Regions from separate parts of the Calidifontibacter terrae genome, predicted to be linked through region 3. Evidence: riboswitches for the same ligand, from Rfam matches in the RefSeq annotation. Region 3 holds a riboswitch; each other region holds the start of a gene.
The links. A riboswitch is a leader RNA that binds a small molecule or an ion and turns the genes downstream of it on or off. The one in region 3 is predicted to bind cobalamin.
Positions count from the first base shown of each region.

Region 1: linked by a shared signal. The riboswitch ahead of ACYU98_RS02845 (putative cobaltochelatase) and the one ahead of ACYU98_RS01765 (CbtB domain-containing protein) in region 3 are both predicted to bind cobalamin.
Region 2: linked by a shared signal. The riboswitch ahead of cobN (cobaltochelatase subunit CobN) and the one ahead of ACYU98_RS01765 (CbtB domain-containing protein) in region 3 are both predicted to bind cobalamin.

Region 1 covers NZ_BAAGZF010000002.1:33,811-40,656, forward strand. The annotation lists gene cbiE (precorrin-6y C5,15-methyltransferase (decarboxylating) subunit CbiE) at 1-1,071, shown strand, start outside; gene ACYU98_RS02840 (cobalt-precorrin-4/precorrin-4 C(11)-methyltransferase) at 1,068-1,826, shown strand; cobalamin riboswitch at 1,818-2,020, shown strand; gene ACYU98_RS02845 (putative cobaltochelatase) at 2,019-4,043, shown strand; gene cobO (cob(I)yrinic acid a,c-diamide adenosyltransferase) at 4,043-4,657, shown strand; gene ACYU98_RS02855 (cobyrinate a,c-diamide synthase) at 4,654-6,846, shown strand, end outside.
Region 2 covers NZ_BAAGZF010000002.1:24,889-31,734, forward strand. The annotation lists gene bluB (5,6-dimethylbenzimidazole synthase) at 1-1,593, opposite strand, end outside; gene cobN (cobaltochelatase subunit CobN) at 1,590-5,171, opposite strand; cobalamin riboswitch at 5,228-5,352, opposite strand; gene ACYU98_RS02820 (cobalamin biosynthesis protein CobG) at 5,471-6,556, shown strand; gene ACYU98_RS02825 (precorrin-8X methylmutase) at 6,553-6,846, shown strand, end outside.
Region 3 covers NZ_BAAGZF010000001.1:361,805-368,650, forward strand. The annotation lists gene ACYU98_RS01740 (ammonium transporter) at 1-591, shown strand, start outside; gene ACYU98_RS01745 (P-II family nitrogen regulator) at 588-926, shown strand; gene ACYU98_RS01750 ([protein-PII] uridylyltransferase) at 1,008-3,362, shown strand; gene ACYU98_RS01755 ((2Fe-2S)-binding protein) at 3,406-4,110, opposite strand; gene ACYU98_RS01760 (CbtA family protein) at 4,107-4,976, opposite strand; gene ACYU98_RS01765 (CbtB domain-containing protein) at 5,001-5,225, opposite strand; adenosylcobalamin (AdoCbl) riboswitch at 5,230-5,377, opposite strand; gene ffh (signal recognition particle protein) at 5,475-6,846, shown strand, end outside.

The sequences.
Region 1 (6,846 bases), on a different contig from region 3:
GCGGATGCGGCGAGCAACCAGCGGCGAACAACCTGGCCCTCCCCGCTGCGACCCCAGCTGGCCGTCTTCATCGACGCGCTCCCGGACGGAACAGTGCTGCTCGCCAGCGGCGATCCGCTCCGTTCCGGCATCGGCACGACGCTGATCGAGCTCCTCGGGGCAGACCGCTTGCGGATTCATCCTGCGGTCTCCACGGACACTCTCGTACGAGCCCGCATGGGTTGGTCGGCCGAGTCGACCACCGTCGTGACCACGGTGGGCCGCTCCCTCGGCCGGGTGATCCGCCACCTCGCGCCGGGCGCGCGATTGATTGTGCTCTGCTCAGCCGGCAGCAGCCCAGCAGAACTCGCAGAACTCCTGCGCAACAACGGAATCGGCGATGCGACTCTCACCGCCTGGTGGCACCTTGGCGGCCCGCGCGAGGGTTCCCGGATCGCTACGGCCGACCGCTGGGACGACACTCCGACCCCCGATCTGGTCACCTGCGCAGTCGCCGTCCCGGCGAGCGCCGACCTCCCAGGTCGCGCGGCGGGACGCGCCGAAAGCTCGTACGACACCGACGGTCAGATCACCAAGCGCGACCTACGAGCGAGCGCCCTTGCCCGGTTGCGACCGCACCCCGGACAGCTGCTCTGGGACCTCGGCGCGGGGTCGGGCTCGGTCGGTGTCGAGTGGTGCTTGGCCGGTGGGCGATGCGTCAGCGTCGAGCGGAATACGAAGCGCGCCGCGAGGGTGCGGCGCAACGCCGGACTCGCCGGCGTCGATGATCTGTTGACGGTCCTCGAACAGGACGTCACCGAGCCGCTCGACGGTGAACCTGATGCGATCTTCGTCGGGGGCGGGCTCACCCAAGATCTCCTCGAGACGGCCTGGACTCACCTTCGACCGAACGGCCGACTGGTCGCCCACGCAGTCACCCTGGAGACCGAGGCGATCCTGCTCGCGGGCCACCGAAGGTATGGCGGCGAGCTGACCAGGATCACTGTCGAACAAGCACAGCCGCTTGGCAGCTACCTCTCGTGGCAGCCGAATCGGGCTGTTGTGCAATGGAATACGAAGAAGGAAGCATGACCGTTCACTTCATCGGCGCTGGCCCGGGCGCTGCCGACCTGCTCACCCTGCGCGCGGTGAACCTGCTCGCCGCCAGCCCGGTGTGTCTCTATGCCGGCACCTACCTCGACGCCGAAGTTCTGAGCCACTGCCCCGAGGACGCGGACCTGGTCGACACCCAGCACCTCAATCTCGACGCGATCATCGACGTCATCCAACGAACCGATGCGGCCGGGAAGGACGTCGCCCGCCTCTGCTCCGGCGACCCCAGCGTCTACTCCGCGATCGCCGAGCAGACCCGTCGGCTCGACGCCCTCGGCATCGCCTGGGACGTCTGCCCGGGGGTGCCCGCCTATGCCGCCGCGGCTGCCCTGATCGGTCGCGAACTGACGGTGCCCGAGGTTGCCCAATCGGTCGTTCTCACTCGCGCTCAACGAGATTCGACCAAAATGCCGCCCGGCGAATCGCTGCAGGCCTACGCCGCCACGGGCGCGACACTCGTCCTGCACCTCGCGATCCGCCACACCCGGCGCATCGCCGAAGAACTCATCCCGTTCTACGGCGCCGACTGCCCGGTCGTCGTCGGCTCCCAGGTGAGCACCCCCGACGAACTGGTCCTGCGCGGCACCCTCGCCGACATCGCCAACCAGGTCGAGGGCCACGCGCTGCGGCAGGCGGCGGTGATCCTGGTCGGCAGGGCGCTGACCGCGGGCGAGTTCGTGGAGTCCCACCTCTACTCCTCCCGGTCGACCCCGCCCGCGAACCGCCCCGGCTGACCGACCATCGCTGTGCCAGAATGCGAGCGGCACGACGAGGAATACCGGTGAAATTCCGGAGCGGTCCCGCCACTGTGAGTCGCCGACCCTGAGGTCGCCGGCAAGCCAGGACGTCGTACGTGTCGATCCGACCGATCCCGGTCGGGTCACCACTACGGGCGAGCGTGGTCACTCGCCGGGAGGTTGAATCCTTTGTCGCAGTTCCCTTTTGCGGCCATCGTCGGCTCAGACGACATGGCTCTCGCGCTTGTCCTCACCACCGTTTCGCCGCAGGTCGGCGGGGTGCTCGTACGCGGCGAGAAGGGCACCGCGAAGTCGACCATGGTGCGCGCGCTGACCGCCGTTCTGCCCGACCAAGCGGTGCTCGATGGCTGCCGGTTCGGCTGTGATCCGGCTCGTCCGGACCCGACCTGCCCCGACGCTCCCCACACCGGAGCGGCGCATCGTCGACCCGCTCGCCTGGTCGAACTGCCGGTGGGCGCCGGCGAGGACCGCGTCGTCGGATCGCTCGATCTCGGCAAAGCGCTCAGCACCGGTCAGACCAGCTTCGAGCCTGGCCTCCTGGCTCAGGCACACCGCGGGATCCTTTACGTCGACGAGGTCAACCTGCTCCACGACCACCTTGTCGATGTGCTCCTCGACGCCGCGGCGATGGGTCGCAACACCGTTGAGCGCGAAGGGGTTTCGGTCTCCCACGCCGCCAGCGTCACGCTGGTCGGAACGATGAATCCCGAGGAAGGCGAACTGCGGCCGCAGTTGCTGGACCGGTTCGGCCTGACCGTCGAGGTCGCCGCGTCGCGCGATCCGCGGCAGCGGGCCGAGGTCGTACGCCGCCGGTTGGCCTTCGACGCCGACCCCGACACTTTCTCCGCCCGCTTCGAGGAGGCGCAGGAGGATCTGCGCGAGCGGTTGCGGACCGCGACGGCCCGCTTGGCGGACGTACGTCTCACCGACCGGGCGCTGTCGACGATCGCCCGCGTCTGCGCGGGGTTCGATGTCGATGGAATGCGGGCCGACATCGTGACCGCGCGGGCGGCCCGGGCCCACGCCGCCTGGGCCGGCCGGGACGAAGTCACCAAGGACGACATCCGGGTGGCCGCGAAACTGGCGCTGCCACACCGGCGGCGGCGCAATCCGTTCGATGCCCCGGGGCTCGACGAGGAGTTGCTCGAGCAGCTGCTGAACGATGAGCCGGACGACCCGCAGGATCCGCCGCCCGGGAGCGAAGAGCCGGACGACTCGGCCGGCCCCGACGGCTCGCCGCGTTCGGACGACTCGCAGGGTTCGGACGACTCGACGAACGGGCCCACCGACCCACCGGCGGAGTCGGCGGACACCTCGACAGCTGATGAGCCCGAACAGCCCGCCGAACAAGGGGCCTCCACAGCCGGCGTCGCCCGCGCCGGGCAGCCCTACAAACCCCGTACGTTCCGGGTTCGCGGCGTTGGTCGCGGAGCCGCGGGGCGACGCAGCAAGGCGTTCACTACGGACGGCCACACCATCGGCGCGACGGGTCGCGCAGTCGGCCGAATCCACGTTCCTGCAACGGTTTTCGCCGCAGCGCCGCACCAGCGCAGCCGCGGTCGAGCCGACGGAACCCTGCGCTTCGAGTCGACCGACGTACGCCGTCGGGTGACCCAGGGACGTGAGTCGAACCTGGTCCTGATCGTGGTCGATGCGTCCGGGTCGATGGGTGCGCGGCGCCGGATGGAGGAGGTCAAGACGGCCGTTCTCAGCCTGCTGATGGATGCCTACCAGCGACGCGATCGGGTCGGCGTCATCAGTTTCCGCGGCGCAGACGCGCAGTTGCTCCTCCCGCCGACTTCCTCGGTCGAGGCCGCGGCGCGTTGCCTGACCGACCTACCCCACGGCGGACGTACCCCGTTGGCCGAAGGCCTGACCAAAGCCGCGCAAACGCTGCAGTTGGAGCGAATTCGCGACCCACGCCGCCGACCGCTGCTCGTCCTGGTCACCGACGGCCGCGCGACCGCCGGCAAGGACGCCCTCGCTCGCGCGCGGGCGATTGCCGACCAGTGGTCGGCAACCGGGGTCGATGCCGTGGTCGTCGACTGCGAATCGGGCCGGTTCCGAATGGGATTGGCTGCCGGGATCGCTCAACGGATGGGCGCTGAACACGTGCCCGTCGAGGAGTTGGCCGCCGCCGGCCTCGTTGATGTCGTACGCCGAAACACCACCCCCGCCGGAAAGGCAGCCTGATGGCGCAAGGGCAGACGCCGGTCGAGGCAAACGACGGCCTGACCACCAAGCAGCGCCGCAATCAGCCGCTACTGATCGTCCACGGCGGCGCCGGCAAGGGGAAGTCGACGGCCGCGTTCGGGCTCGCGCTGCGCGGGTGGAATCAGGGGTGGTCGATCGGGGTCTTCCAGTTCGTGAAGTCGGCGAAGTGGAAGATCGGTGAGCAGGCGGCGCTGGACGCGCTCGATCGAGTGCACCGTGACACCGGTGAGGGCGGTCCGATCGAGTGGAACAAGATGGGTTCGGGGTGGTCCTGGTCGCGACGTGCGGGCACCGAGGCGGACCACGCCCGCGACGCGCAGGAGGGCTGGGCCGAGATCAAGCGCCGCCTGAACGCGCAGACCCACACGCTGTACGTGCTCGACGAGTTCACCTACCTGCTCAAGTGGGGCTGGCTCGACATCGATGACGTCGTCGACACGCTGACCAACCGGCCGGGGCACCAACATGTCGTCATCACCGGGCGCGATCCGCATCCGCGATTGCTCGAGATCGCCGACCTCGCGACCGAGATGACCAAGATCGCCCACCCCTTCGACCGCGGTCAGAAGGGGCAGCGAGGCATCGAGTGGTGAACCACCCGCGGGTCGTCATCGCCGCGACCGCATCGGGTCAGGGCAAGACCACTGTTGCTGTCGGCTTGATGGCTGCGCTGCGGCGGCAAGGTCACTCGGTGGCCGGCTTCAAGGTCGGCCCGGACTACATCGACCCCGGCTACCACGCGCTCGCGACCAGCCGTCCGGGGCGGAATCTCGACCCCTTCCTCACCTCGCCCCGTCTGATCAACCCGTTGTTGCTCAACGGTTTTCACGATGCGGACGTCGGGGTGATCGAGGGTGTGATGGGCCTGTTCGACGGCCGCCTGGGCAGCGACGGCTTCGCCTCGACAGCCCATGTCGCCTCCCTCACCGACTCCCCCGTTCTGCTGGTCGTGGACATCTCATCCGCCTCGCGGACGGTCGGCGCGATCGTGCGTGGACTCGCCGACCACGATCCGGACGTACGAATCGGCGGGGTCATCCTCAACAAATCCGGCAGCCCGCGCCACGCACAGGAGGCCAGGCGCGCGGTCGAGCAGGTGGGGGTCCCAGTCCTCGGAGTGTTGCCCCGCGACGCCGGCGTCTCGGCCCCCTCCCGCCACCTCGGACTGGTGCCCGCGGCGGAGCGTACGGATGCAGTCGCCGCCCTCGACCGACTCGCCGAACAGATCGCAGAACACATCGACCTCCCCGCCGTGCTCCGGTTGGCCGAGAGCGCCGGGCCGGTCCCGGGCGCGCCGTGGTCGCCCACGCCGTCGGTCGAACCGATCTCCACCCCGTTGGTTGAGCCGACCGAGGCGTTAGCCGAGGGCGTGTCCAAACCCGGTGCCGACACAGCGCAACGCACCCGCCCCGTCATCGCCATCGCCGGTGGCCGCGCCTTCACCTTCCGCTACGCCGAAACCACCGAACTGCTCGAAGCAGCCGGCTGCGAGGCCGTGATCTTCGACCCTGCGATCGACGCCACGCTTCCGCCGAACACCCGCGGTCTCTACCTCGGAGGCGGGTTCCCGGAGTCCCATGTGAGCGACCTCGCCGCCAACACGACGCTTCTCGCGCAGGTGCGCGAAGAGATCGCGAACGGACTGCCGACGGTCGCCGAGTGCGCCGGACTGCTCTATCTGGCTGACTCGCTCGACGGGCATCCGATGGTCGGCGCGCTGCCGACAACTGCCGCGATGCATCCGCGGCTGACCCTCGGTTACCGAACGGCAACGATCGCGACCGACTCGATCCTCGGACCGGCCGGCACCCCGGTGACGGCTCACGAATTCCACCGCACGGCAACCGAACCCGCAGCCGGTGAGCAGCCGGCGTGGGAGATTGACGGTCGCCCAGAGGGGTTTGCGCTCGACCCGGCCGACACCGGCCGCGCGACGGTGGTGGCGTCCTACCTTCACCTGCACTGGGCCGGCCATCCCCAGCTGGCGGCGAATTTCGCGCGAGCCGCGGCTGCGTACGGGCCGCACCCGCTCGCCGTTCACCGGGTTTCGACACGACCTCCGCTAGCGCTCCGGTCGGCTCAGCCCACGGGGTCATGGTCGACCCCACCGACGGGCGACAACCACCACGGTGACGACGACATCCGCGACCGTCCCGACCTGATCGACCTCGCGGTGAACGTACGAGTGCCCCAGCCCCCGCGCTGGCTCGCCGAACTGCTGCGCGCCGGCGTCGACGACTTGGCCGCCTATCCCGACCAGCGAGCGGCGCGAAAGGCGACCGCTGACCGCCACGGGTTGCCCGAGGACATGGTCTTGTTGACCGCCGGTGGCGCCGAAGCGTTCGCGCTGATCGCCCGCGCGATCCAGGGGCGCCGGCCGTTGGTCGTCCACCCCCAGTTCAGCGAACCCGACGCGGCGCTGCGGGCCGTCGGACGTCGCGCGGAACATCATCTGCTCCAACCCAGCGACGGTTTCCGACTCGACCCCACGATCGTCGACCCTGCGGCAGACCTGGTGTTCGTCGGCAATCCGACGAACCCGACCGGGGTGCTGCACCCGCGGCCGGCGCTGGACGATCTGCGTCGAGCGGGCCGCGTTGTTGTGATCGATGAAGCCTTCTACGACTGTCTACCGTCTGAACAAGAGTCAATGATAAAGCCAGAGATGGCCGATGTTCTGGTGATTCGATCACTCACCAAGACCTGGGGTGTCGCCGGACTGCGGGCCGGCTATGTGATCGGCGATCCCCAGCTGCTGCGGCAACTTTCGCAAGCGCAGCCG
Region 2 (6,846 bases), on a different contig from region 3:
CGGCTCCACACCGAGCTCACGCAGCAGGGCACCATGCGCTTCTTCCCGACTGCGTTGTCCCGCAATGAGATACGCCTGGGATGCAGGTTCCAGCCGTACGGCGACCAGCGCCGCGACGCTGGTGGCGAGGCCATCCAAAACCACCGGCTGCCCAGCCTCCGCAGCGCCCAACACGACGCCGGCGAGCAGGACAATCTCGGGGCCGCCCAGCGCAGCGAGCAGGTCGCGAACGTCCCGGTCACCGACCCGCTCGATCGCAGCCGCCACCACCTCGACCTTCCGTTCGACCATCGCGGCGTCAGCGCCCGACCCGAGCCCGACGGCCTCGGCTGGACTCAGCCCGAGCAGCGCGGCGGCGAGCGCCGCCGCCACCGTGGTGTTGCCGACTCCCACTTCCCCCAGAATCAACAGCCCGTCGCCAGCCAACGAGCGGCCGCGCGCCAACAACCGGTCGACATCGGCCACCGTGAGCGCGTCGCGCTCCAGCAGGTCACCACGCGGATCGAGCGGCCGAGCATCCACCGCACCCTCGACCGGCTCACCCGCGACACCGGCGTCGACCACGACGGTCTCGAACCCCGCGGCGCGAGCATGGGCAACCCCGGCCGACGTCCCGGCAACAGCGCTGGTCAGGACGTCGCGGGTGACGCGGGGGTCGTACGCACTCACGCCGTGGCGGACCACCGGATGGTCCGCGCCGACCAGCAGCAGCGTGGCCCCGTCGATCTCTGCAAGGGAAGCCACTCGATTCACCGCCCGGTCCAGAACACCGAGCGCATCCGGCGGACTCAGCAGCCGGTCGGCATCGTCAGTTGCCCCGACCAATCGATCGGCGGCCGGACCGCGCAGGTGGGAAGCCGGACTCGCCACATCCGCCCAACCCTCAGACATCACGACCTGATCGAGCGGCAGCTTCCGCGACCACGCCGCCCGTTCCAGCCCGGGCGACGGCGGCCGCTCATCGGGCCAGCCGAGACACAGCCAACCGAGGGTGACGACGCCCTCCGGCAGGCCCAGCAACTCACCCAATTCGGCCTGGTCGAACAGCGTCACCCAGCCGACACCGAGCCCGAGCGCTCGCGCGGTCAGCCACAGGTTCTGAATCGCGCAGGCGCAGGACCACAGGTCGGTGTCGGGGAAGGTCGCGCGGCCAAGAACCCCGGCCGACGGCGCGCGGCGATCGCAGGTGACGACGACGCCGACCGGAGCCTCGCGTACGCCCTCCAGTTTGAGGTCCAACAGCCGGGCCGCGCGCTCGTCGGTGAGTAGGTGGGCCTGCTGCAACCGCGCTCGATCGGCCATGTGGGCGGCCCGATCCCGGGTGGCTGGATCGCGGACGACGATGAACCGCCAGGGCTGCGAGTGCCCGACCGAGGGCGCGGCATGGGCTGCTGCCAGCACCTTTTGTACCAGCTCATCAGGCACAGAATCCGCTCGGAATCGGCGAATGTCGCGACGCCCACCGATCACCGACTCCAACGCCTTGACGACCTCCGGCGGCATCGCCCAACCCGCCGGATCGGCCGCGCGCTCGCGGGCCGAACTCGGGTCGCCGATCAACGGCGTGGGACGCGGTGGCAGGCGGTCGCTCACTCCTCCAGATCGCCTTCGACGTCGAGGTAAATCTGCTGCAATTGCTCTATCAACTCCGGATCGGGGCTCTCCCACAAGCCGCGGTCGGCAGCCTCCGACAGCTTCTCGACCATCGCGTGCAGCGCCCACGGGTTCGCCTGACGCAGGAACTCCTGGTTGGTCTTGTCGGTGACGTAAGCCTGCGCAACCGACTCGTACATCCAGTCCGGAACCACGCCAGCTGTCGCATCGAAACCGAACAGGTAGTCCAGCGTCGCAGCCTGTTCGAGGGCGCCCTTGTAACCGTGGCGCTGCATCGCGGCGATCCACCGCGGATTGACCACGCGAGCCCGAAAGACGCGGTTCGTCTCTTCCTGCAGCGTGCGGGTCCGAACGTTGTCCGGCGAGGTCGAATCCCCCACGTACGCCTGGGGATCGGCGCCGGTCAGCGCGCGGACGGTCGCCACCATGCCGCCGTGATACTGGAAGTAGTCGTCGGAATCGAGGATGTCCGACTCGCGGTTGTCGATGTTCTTCGCGGCGACCTGGATCCGCCGATAGTTGGCTTGCATGTCGTCGCGCGCGGGCACCCCGTCGAGACCGCGACCGTAGGCGAACCCGCCCCAGGCCGTGTAAACCTCGGCCAGATCGTCGTCGCTGCGCCACTGACCCGACTCGACGACCTGCAGCACACCGGCGCCGTACGACCCCGGTTTCGAGCCGAAGATCCTTGTCCGGGAACGACGTTCGTCACCGTGGTCAGCCAGGTCGGCCTGCGCGTGTTTCCGGACGAAGTTCTGTTCGGTGGACTCGTCGAGGTCCGCGACGAGCGCAACCGCATCGTCGAGCATCGCAATCACGTGTGGGAACGCGTCCCGGAAGAAGCCGGAGATCCGCACCGTGACGTCGATCCTGGGGCGACCCAGCTCGGCCAGATCTAGCGGTTCGAGGCCGACGACCCGGCGGGACTGTTCGTCCCAGAGCGGCAGAACGCCGAGCAGCGCCAAGACCTCCCCGATGTCGTCGCCGCTGGTCCGCATCGCCGAGGTGCCCCACACCGACAACCCGACCGACTCGGGCCAGTCGCCCTGCTCGCTGTGATAGCGCTCGAGCAACGACTCGGCCATCGCTGAACCGGTCTGATAGGCCAGCCGGGAGGGGATCGCTTTGGGGTCGACCGAGTAGAAGTTGCGGCCGGTCGGCAACACGTTGACCAGACCGCGCAACGGCGAACCCGACGGACCGGCCGGAACGTAACCACCCTCGAGCGCGTGCAACACCATCGGAATCTCCCGCGTGGTTTGCGCCAAGCGCGGAACGACCTCGTCACAAGCAAACTCCAACGACGCCCGTACGCCCGCATTCGCCTGTCCGAGAACGGTTTCCACGATCTTTTCGACCGCGTCGGGGTGCCAGTCGTGGGCGGCTGCGGCGGTCACCAGGTCGCGGGCGAGTTGCTCGATTCGGTCGGTTTCCTTCGCGGGGGCGTCTTCGGCCAGGCCGAGGGCAACGCGCAGCCCGGGAACCCCGTCGCCCTTGCCGCCGAAAGTCTGACCGGCGCGCAGGATGGCGAGCGTGAGGTTGATCAGCTCCTCGCCTTCGGGCGCCTGGCCGAGAACGTGCAGACCATCGCGGATCTGAGAGTCCTTGATCTCGCAGAGCCAGCTGTCGACGTGCATCACGAAGTCGTCGAAGGTCTCGTCGTCGGGCCTCTCGGCGATGCCGAGATCCTCATGCAACTTGGCCGCCTGCAGCAGGGTCCAGATCTCGCCGCGCAACGCCGGCGCCTTGGCCGGGTCCATCGCGCTGACGTTGCCGTATTCGTCCAGCAACTGCTCGAGGCGAGCGATGTCGCCGTACGACTCCGCCCGCGCCATCGGCGGCACGAGGTGATCGACCACCGTGGCGTGCGCGCGGCGTTTGGCCTGCGTTCCCTCGCCCGGGTCGTTGACCAGGAACGGGTAGATCAGCGGCAGCGAACCCAGCGCGGCGTCTGTTCCGCAGCTAGCCGACATCGCCAGGTTCTTGCCGGGCAGCCACTCGAGGTTGCCGTGTTTGCCCATGTGGACCACCGCGTGAGCGCCGAACTCCTCCTCGATCCAGCGATAGGTCGCCAGATAGTGATGAGTCAGCGGCAGGTCGGGGTCGTGATAGATCGCGATCGGGTTCTCGCCGAACCCGCGTGGCGGCTGCACCAGGATCACGATGTTGCCGGACTTGATTGCGGCGCAGACGATTTCGTCGTTGTCGACGTAGAGGTTGCCGGGCGCCTCACCCCACGCCCCAGTCATCGCGGTGCGCAGGTCTTCCGGCAGCGCGTCGAACCATTGGCGATAACGGGCTGCCGGGATGCGCACCTGCGCGTCGCTGACCTGCTGTTGGGTGAGCCAGTCCGGATCCTGACCGCCGGCCGCGATCAGCGCATGCACCAGCGTGTTCCCGGCCGTGGTGTCGAGCGATTCGCCGTCCTTGGGCTCGATCTCGCCGAGGCCGGGGATCGCGTCGCCGACGTCGTAGCCGGCCTCCCGCATCGCGCGCAGCAGCCGGATGGTCGAGACCGGGGTGTCGAGGCCGACCGCGTTGCCGATCCGCGAGTGTTTGGTCGGATAGGCCGACAGCAGCACCGCGATTTTCCGCTGCTCGACCGGGGTGTGGCGCAGCCGGGCGTGGTTCACCGCAATACCCGCAACACGGGCGCAGCGCTCTGGGTCGGCGACGTAATCCGGCAGCCCGTCGGCGTCAATCTCTTTGAACGAGAACGCAACCGAGATCAGTCGACCATCGAACTCGGGCACTGCGACCTGGGTCGCCACATCCAGTGGCGACATGCCGTCGTCGGAGTCAGCCCAGTCGGCGCGGCTCCAGGTGAGGCAGAGGCCCTGGATGATCGGGATGTCCAGATCGGCGAGCGGTTTGACGTCCCAACTCTCGTCATCCTCGCCGGCTTGGGCGTGGGCCGGCTTGCTGCCACCGGCCGCGAGAACAGTCGTGACGAGGGCATCGAGGGTGCCGAGTTGGTCCAGCAGATCCTGCGGCGCATCCCGCAGCGAAGCGGCAAAGATCGGCACTCCGCGGCCACCCGCGGCGTCGATCGCGTCGCAGAGCGCGTGGGCGTACGACGTGTTCCCGGCGGCATATTGCGCGCGGTAGAAGAGCACGCCAACGCGCGGCCCCTCCCCCTCCGGGCGGTCGAGGACTCCCCAGGTCGGCAGTTCCTGCGGCGGCTCGGCGGCGTCGCCGGTCAGCAGCAGGCTGTCCGAGAGAAATGCATGCAGGTTGCGCAGGTTGTCGGGTCCGCCGTTGACGAGGTAGTCGTGGGCCTGGTGTACGACCCCGACCGGCACACGCTGCGACAATTCCATCATCGCGGCGTTCGGTGTGAGTTCGCCGCCGAGAACGACCAGCGGCTGCTGCAAGGCGCGGATCTCGTCAGTGACGTCCAGGGGACTGCCCAGGATGCGGGCGATCACGATGTCGGCGTCCTCGAGAGCCGGCCCGATCGGCCCGCGGGCCGGATTGGCCCAGGTGAAGTCGGCGCCGCTCGCGCGAGCGCTGAGCAGGTCGGTGTCGGACGTGGACAGCAGGGCGATGCGCGCCATCGGCTCGGCTCCTTCGCGGGGTCCGCGCCCCGGAACGATCTGGGACCGGCCCGGATGGGCACGGCCGGCAACTGACACGTTCCTGACTCGGCTCGAGAGCCTCACAGTGGCGCGACCGTCCCGGATTCACACCGGGTTCCGTGTTCAGCTGCCATCGGCGACCCTACCCGGGCGCCACGAGCCCGCCACCCCCCTACGCCCGTAGTAAAGCTTTTTCGTCGCTATAGCGACCACTTTCGGAGCCCCGCTCTGTCACAGCGACCACTTTCCGCCGCGAGCCGACTGCGTATCCTCGCCGCGTGACCGAACCCGCCCCCACCGCGTGCCCGGTCGCCGCACGAACCGGCGGCGACCGTTGCCCCGGCTTGCTGCGCCCCTTTGTCGCGGCCGACGGCGTGATCATCCGGCTGCGGGTTCCCGGAGGGTTCATCGCGACCGAGGTTCTGACCCGCCTGACGGAGATTGCCGCCGAGTTCGGCGCGCCGGTCGTCCAGCTGACCTCGCGCGGGAACCTGCAACTGCGCGCTCTGCCGAATCCGTTGCCGGAGAGCCTGATTCAGGCCGTTGAGGACACAGGTTTGCTTCCCTCGGCAAGCCACGAACGGGTGCGAAACATCGTCGCCGACCCCCTAGCTCCCGGGCTGCGATCGATGGTGGCCGAACTCGACCACGGCCTGTGTGCAGATCCGGAATTGGCCGACCTTCCAGGCCGCTGGCTGTTCGCGCTCGCGGACAGTGCCCCCACTGATGCGCGCGAATTCGGCGTCCTGGCCACCCCGTGGGACCTCGCCTACGACGCTGGCTCCGGCACCCTGCACGTCGGCGACCACGCCACCGATTGCTCCTCCGCCGACGCCGTCGGGGCACTCCTGGACCGAGCCCGTACGTTCGTCCGCACCCCGCGCGACGAGCGCGCGTGGAACGTCCGCGACCTGCCGGCGGGCCACCCGATCTTCGCCGGACTCGAGCCCTCGCCGCGCCCGGTTGCCCACCCGTTGCTGCCCGGTCGATACGGCGACGCCCTCATCGCCGGGGTGCCCCTCGGGATGCTCGACCACAACCACGCAACAGCCTTGGCGACGCTCGCCGATCACGTGACGATCACCCCGTGGCGCTCCGTGGTCATCGGAACCCGTTCCGAACCAACGGGATTCATCACCGGCGAGTCGCCCTGGGCAAGACTCACCTCCTGCGTTGGGGCGCCGTGGTGCGGCCGCACCACCATCCACACCCTCGACCTGACCCGCCGCGCCGCGCTCGACATCGCCCCGGGCGGTCCGCCCGTTCACGTGTCCGGCTGCGAGCGCCGATGCGGCCACCCGACCGGGCCCTACATCGACGTCCTCGAACCGCTCACCGCTGACGACATCCGGAGCCAGGCATGAACCCGCCACAACGCCGATACGACTACCTGACCGACGGTGCCGAGATCTATCGCCGGTCGTTCGCCACTATCCGCGAGCGAACCGATCTGAGGGGATTCGCCGCTGGTGTCGAGCCTGTGGTGGCCCGAGTCATCCACGCGGCTGGAGATCCCGAGCTGGTGGGATCTGTCGCCGCCGCACCCGATGTGGTGGCCGCGGCCAGCAACGCATTGCGTTCTGGCGCAACGATTTTCACCGACTCGGTGATGCTCGCCTCGGGCATCACCCGAGCGCGCCTCCCCGCCGATAAT
Region 3 (6,846 bases):
AACACGACCGTTGCCACCTGCGCGGCGATGATCGGGTGGTTGGTTGTCGAACGCTTCCGGGAAGGTCACATGACCTCCGTCGGCGCGGCCTCAGGAATCGTGGCCGGCCTGGTTGCGATCACCCCGGCGTGTGGCAACGTCACCCCGCTTGGCGCGATTGGCGTCGGCGCTGTCGCCGGTGTCCTATCGGCCTTCGCGATCGGTCTGAAATACAAGTTCGGCTTCGACGACTCGCTCGATGTGGTCGGCGTCCACCTGGTCGCCGGGTTCTGGGGCACGATCTCCCTGGGCGTCTTCGCCCGCGGCACCGGTCTGACCTACGGCGGCTGGAAGCAGTTGATCGTTCAGTTGGTGATTGCGACGGCGGCTCTGGCCTACACCGCGATCGTCACCGCGATCATTGCCCTGGGGTTGAAGGCGACCATGGGCTGGCGGATCAGCGAGGACGATGAGGTTGCTGGCATCGACACCACCGAACATGCGGAGTCGGCCTACGACTTCGGTGGCTTCGGCGGCGGCCAGCGCATCGGCCAGAACCGTCCCGAGGGTGCATCCCGTCACGCGAGCAAGGAAGCAGAGGTCACGGCATGAAGCTCGTCACCGCCATCATCAAGCCGTTCAAGCTGGACGAAGTCAAGGAGGCCCTGGAGGCCTACGGCATTGCCGGCATGACGATCAGCGAGTCCAGCGGTTACGGCCGCCAGCGCGGACACAGCGAGGTCTACCGCGGCGCTGAATACAACGTCGACTTCGTGCCGAAGGTGCGTCTGGAGATCATCGTCGAGGCCGATGACGCCGCGAGTGTCGCAAACGTCATCGTCAAGGCGGCCCAGACCGGCCGGATCGGCGACGGCAAGGTGTGGATCATGCCGGTCGACGACGTCATTCGGGTTCGCACAGGGGAGCGCGGCGCAACCGCGCTCTGATCCGACAGGTGAGCGGTGGCCGGGGCTGGAAGCAGCGCCGGCCACCACCCACGTCATCGAAACGCGCAAGGAGCTGACCTCATGTCGACCGATCACGCGGCGCAGCGACTCGACCTCGCCGGCACTCGAGAGTTCGCCCTGACCGACTCTGGGCCCCATCGGCGGGCGCGACTGAGGTCGTACGCGATGGGTGTGCTCGGCGAGTTGTGGACCGAGGCGATCGCCCCGCTCGGTCGCCGAGCCGACGATGGAATCGCGTTGGCGGCGGTCGGCAGCCTCGGCCGCGGCGACGCCGGTCCGTTGAGTGACTTCGACCTGATTCTGCTCCATGACGGCCGCACGAACTCCGCCGCTGACATCGCCCGGGTCGCGGACGCGATCTGGTATCCGTTGTGGGACAGCGGAATTCGTCTGGACCACAGCGTACGAACGCTGGGGGAGTGCCGCCGGGTCGCCTCCGCCGACCTGAGCGCCACGGTGGGCATGCTCGACATCGAACCGGTTGCCGGCGACGCAGTTCTGGTCGCGGGTGTCCGCAACGGGATCGCCCACGATTGGCGCTCCAACGCCCGGCAGCGGCTGCCGGAACTGGTCGACTCCCTGCGCGCACGCCATGAACGCAACGGCGACCTGAGCACCTCCCTGGAGCCGGATTTGAAGGAAGCGCGCGGCGGCCTGCGCGACATGGCCGTGTTGCGCGCGGTGACCGCAGCCTGGCTGGCCGATCGGCCACATGGGGACGTCGACACCGCGTACGCCCGGCTGCTAGATGTGCGCGATGCCTTGCATGTCGCGACGGGGCGAGGTCGCGAACGACTGAACCTGGAGGATCAGGACGCCGTCACGGCGCTGCTTGGTCTGCCCGACGGCGACGCCTTGCTGACCGACGTGGTGCAGGCCGGTCGCCGGATCAGCCACGCCCTGGACGGCACCCTGCGGCGTGCAACGCAGAGCCAGCGGGCCCGTACGCCCCGGATTGGGCCCCGACGGCCCGTGCTCAGCCCGCTCGGTTTCGGGTTGTACGAACACGACGGCGAGGTGGTGCTCGGCCCCAACGTGACCCCGACAGAGTCGGATCACCTGCTGCTCCTACGCGCCGCGCGCGTGGCAGCGCGATCGGGAATCCCGTTGTCCCCCAGCACGATCAACAACCTCACCCGCACCCTGCGCCCGCTGCACGGGCAGTGGCCCGAGGTGTTGCGGGACGCCTTCCTCGACCTTCTCGCGACCGGCCCGGGTCTGGTGGGCGTGTGGGAATCCCTCGATCTGGCCGGCGTGGTCGAGCAATGGATCCCCGAGTGGCGCGCTGTTCGCAGTCGCCCGCAGCGCAACGGGGTCCACCGGTTCACCGTCGACCGGCACCTCGTTGAGACCGTCGTGCAGGCCTACGACCACCGCGGCGACGTCGCTCGCCCAGACCTGTTGTTACTGGTCGCGTTGTTGCACGACATCGGCAAGATTGCCGGAGTGATGGACCACGCGGTCGAGGGTGCGCCGGTCGCGGCCACCATTGCGCGGCGGATGGGGATGGCGCCGCAAGACGTCGATGTGGTGGAGCGGTTGGTCCGCGAACACCTCACGCTGGTGGAGTTGGCCACCCGTCGCGACCCCACCGACCCGGGAACGGTCGCTGCGCTGTTGCAGGCGGTGGACGGTCGGAACGACTTGCTGGAACAACTGGCGGCGCTCACCGAGGCCGACGCGATCGCCGCCGGGCCGAAGGCGTGGACCCCGTGGCGCTCGAATCTGGTCGCCGAGCTGGTCGACCGCGCGCGGACCGCGTTGCGAGACGGGGAGGTGCTGCCGGCTCCCGAGCCGGTTGCCGAGGACAACGCGCTGGTCGAAGCGGTCACCGCGTCGGTGCTCGGTGGGGCCTCGTTCGTCCAGATCACCGCCACGGCCGGTGGCGCGGAAGTGGTGCTCGGCGACCGGGACCGGCTCGGGCTGTTCGCCGACAGTGCCGGGCTGCTGGCCAGCTTCGGGTTGCTCGTTCGGTCGGCCCGGTTGCACACGGTCGGTGGCATCGCCGTCGATGTCTGGACCATTGAGGCGCCCCATGGCGACCTGCCGCGGGAGGAGGAACTGGCGCGCGCCCTGCACCGCCTTGCCGGCGGGGACCGTACGCCGTTGCGGGCGTTGGAGCTGCGCCGCCGAGTCCTGCAGCCGATCGGGTCGCCACCACCGCGCGCGACGATCGTGCATGGCGCCTCGGCTGATGCCACCGTGATCGAGGTCCGCAGTCCGGACCGGCCGGGCTTGTTGCGCGACATCGGCCTGGCGATCGGGCGCGAGGGACTCACGGTGCGCTCGGCGCACGTCGCGACCTATGCCGGCCAGACCCTCGACACGTTCTATGTCATCCGAGACAGCGGCGAGCCAGTGCACCCACACGAGGCGGCCGGGTTGATCGGCGCCGTGATCGACGCCTGCCACTAACTACCCCCGTAGTAAAGGATTCTGGTCGTTATTACGACCACTCTCAGCGGTCGTGCAGGACGCAATCGCCGCAAATGGCGGCTGCCGGACCGTCGGCGACGCGATAGATCAGGCAGCAGCTTCGACGGCGGAAATCGGCGCTGCCGACCGCGCCCGTGGAAGTGTCGCCCGGCAGCGCCGCGATCAGCAGTTCGGCCCGGACCCGCAGTGGTTCCGCGAGGTCGGCTCGGGTCGCCCGGATCGCCGCGACCGTCCCGTTGATTGCGGAGGCGGTGTTTCCCCAGAGCACCTTTGGCGAACCGCCGAGGGCCTGCGCGAGTGGGTGGAGCAAACCGTTGACCACGCGCGCCGCCCATTCCTGGGCATCTTCGACAGCAGGGACCGCGGCAAGATCGCGCACCCCGAGCGGGAAGCCGCTGTGGGGTGTGGGCTGCCACCACAGATCGGCAGGCACCGGAACGACCGGGGAGTCAACCGTGCTGAGCGCAAGGAATGGCGAGATTATCCGGGCCACCAGACCGAGGTGCACGACGGACGCCGCGACTTGCGGCTCGACCTGCTCGACCGGCCGCCCCGCACCCGTGGCGAGCAGGGCGCGGACGACCTCGACCCGCTCGTGGATGGCAGCCGGGTCGTGCAAGAAGTCGGTGAACGCCACCCACGGTGCCCGGGGCGGGTCGCGCAGGTCCTCCAGCGCAAAGAACGGCCCCCACGCGCTCAGTGCACCGGGACCGCTCTGAGCGATCACGCCGGTGACACGCCGTCGCGCGCCGGCGTCGAGAGAGTACGGGTGGTGCCGGCTCCTGCCAACGCTCGCTCAGCCATCGGTGCGAACAGCAGGCCGATAGCGCCCCAGAGAATCCCTTGCGCCACGACTGAATTGAGCCGGAACGACGCAAGCACGTCCGCCGGGAACCCGGGATAGACGATGGTGCCGCTCGAATCGCGCAGTGGCAGAGGCGTTTCGGTCGCGTGGTGACCGTAATGGGCAACGTTCGCCGCCAGTTCGCCGTACGACGGCAGGATCGCCATCACGACGCCGACCGTCACCGCGTAGGCGAGGCCACCTACCACGACCGAGCTCCACGGGCCGAGCCGCCGGCGCAACCAATGACCGAGCAGGACTGCTCCGACCATGAGGAGCGCAGCCACCAAGACCATCAACAGGTAGAGGTTCGACCGCGTACGGATGGTGTCTGCGTGACCGATCGCCGGCGGATTCGCCGGATATTTCATGAAGGGCACGAGGTAGAGGGCCACAAACCCGGCAGCCGCCACCAGCAGCGACAGGCCGCGGGCGCGTACGCCGCCGAACCGGCCGAGGCAGATCGTGTAGGTCACGGCGAAGATGACGCCCATGGCCAGGCCGAACGCGATCATGCCGACGCCGATGCCCAGGTTGGCCTGGAGCGTACGGCTGAACACGTCGTGTTCGTGGGCCGCGGTCGGAACACCTGCCGCCTTATCCAAGAGGTGTTGGGCAGCGTGCCGGCCCTCTTCGTAGTTGATGGCGGCGGTGATCTGTGGCTCCGCGAAGATCCGAGCGAAGGCAAAGGCGAGCAGCCCCGCGAGGGCGCCGGAGAGAGCGCCGCGCAGGATCAGTGCGCGTTCCATATCGAGTTATCCGTCCGGCTCGGGTCAGTGGCAGGGGAAGCCGAGGAAATGCCGGGAGTCGTGGACGAACTCGTGGATGTGGGTGTCGCTGCCGAACACCGAGTAGGCGCCCTGGTCGACACCGACGAAGTAGTAGATGGCGAGGGCGAAGACGGCTGCGCCGACGAGCCAGAGGAAGGCGCGCGCCTCGGTGGTGACGACGGGAGTCGCGGCTGCCTGGGTAGGCGCGGACGTGGGCATGGTGGTCATAAGGAACCTTTCGGCGGGGGATCTCGCGTCCCCGTGGGCAGAAACAAGCGTCGGGACGAGTTCCTGACTGGGGGACCGAAATCCCCTTCACAGTGGCGCGACCGTGTCGGATTTTCACCGACTTCCTCGCGTCCGACGCACCGGCAGTCAACCATGGATGAGCTGCTGAGGCGAGGGTGCGCGGCCCCGGACGGTGAAGACTGTCGCGGCTCGGTCAGTCGATTGGTCCGGACCGTTTACCCTTGTGCGGTGTTCACCAGTCTTTCCGACCGTCTCACCGGCACGTTCAAGAACCTGCGCGGCAAGGGACGTCTGACCGAGTCCGACATCAACGCGACCATCCGGGACATCCGGTTGGCGCTGATTGACGCCGACGTCGCAACCCCGGTCGTCCGTGAGTTCACCGGACGTGTCCGCGAGCGTGCCACCGGCGCCGAGGTCAGTGCTGCCCTGAACCCGGGCCAGCAGGTCGTCAAGATCGTCAACGAGGAACTGGTCAACATCCTCGGCGGTGAGACCCGCCGGCTGAACCTGGCCAAGACCGGACCGACCGTCATCATGCTCGCCGGCCTGCAGGGTTCGGGAAAGACGACCTTCGCCGGCAAGTTGGCCCGCCACCTGCGCGACCAGGGCCACTTCCCGTTGCTGGTCGCCGCCGACCTGCAGCGTCCGAACGCGGTCACTCAGCTTGAGGTCGTCGCCGAGCGCGCCGGAGTGCCCTGCTTCGCGCCGGAGCGCGGCAACACCGGTGGCCACGACGTCACCACGGAGTCCGGTGAAGGAACGCGCAGTTTCGGCGACCCGGTGTGGGTGGCCCGCGCCGGCATCGGACAAGCGAAGGTTCGCCAGTACGACGTCGTGATCGTCGACACCGCCGGCCGCCTCGCGGTCGACGAGGATCTGATGCAGCAGGCGCGCGATATCCGTGACGCGATTGAGCCCAACGAGGTGCTCTTCGTCATTGACGCGATGATCGGGCAGGCCGCTATCGAGACCGCCTTGGCTTTCAGCAAGGGCGTCGACTTCACCGGGGTGGTGCTCTCCAAGCTCGACGGTGATGCCCGCGGTGGTGCGGCGCTCTCGGTGGCCACGGTCACCGGCAAGCCGATCCTGTTCTCCTCGCTGGGCGAGGGTGTCAAAGACATCGAGGTCTTCCACCCCGACCGCATGGCCTCGCGCATCCTCGACATGGGTGACGTCCTCACCCTCATCGAGCAGGCCGAGCGAGCGTTCGACCGCGATCAAGCGGCCGCCATGGCCAAGAAGTTCATGGACGAGGAGGACTTCACCTTCGACGACTTCCTGCAGCAGATGCAGGCCGTCAAGAAGATGGGCAACCTCAAGTCGATCCTGGGCATGATGCCCGGGATGGCTCAGATGCGCGACCAGCTCAACGCCCTGGACGAGAAGGAGTTCGACCGGGTCGAGGCGATGGTGCGCTCGATGACCCCGTTCGAGCGCACTCACCCCAAGGCGATCAACGGTTCGCGCCGGGCGCGCGTTGCCCGCGGTTCCGGGGTCACCGTCTCCGAGGTCAACCAGTTGCTCGAACGCTTCGGTCAGGCGCAGAAGATGATGCGCCAGCTGCGGCGCGGCGGTGGCGCGGGCATTCCGGGGATGC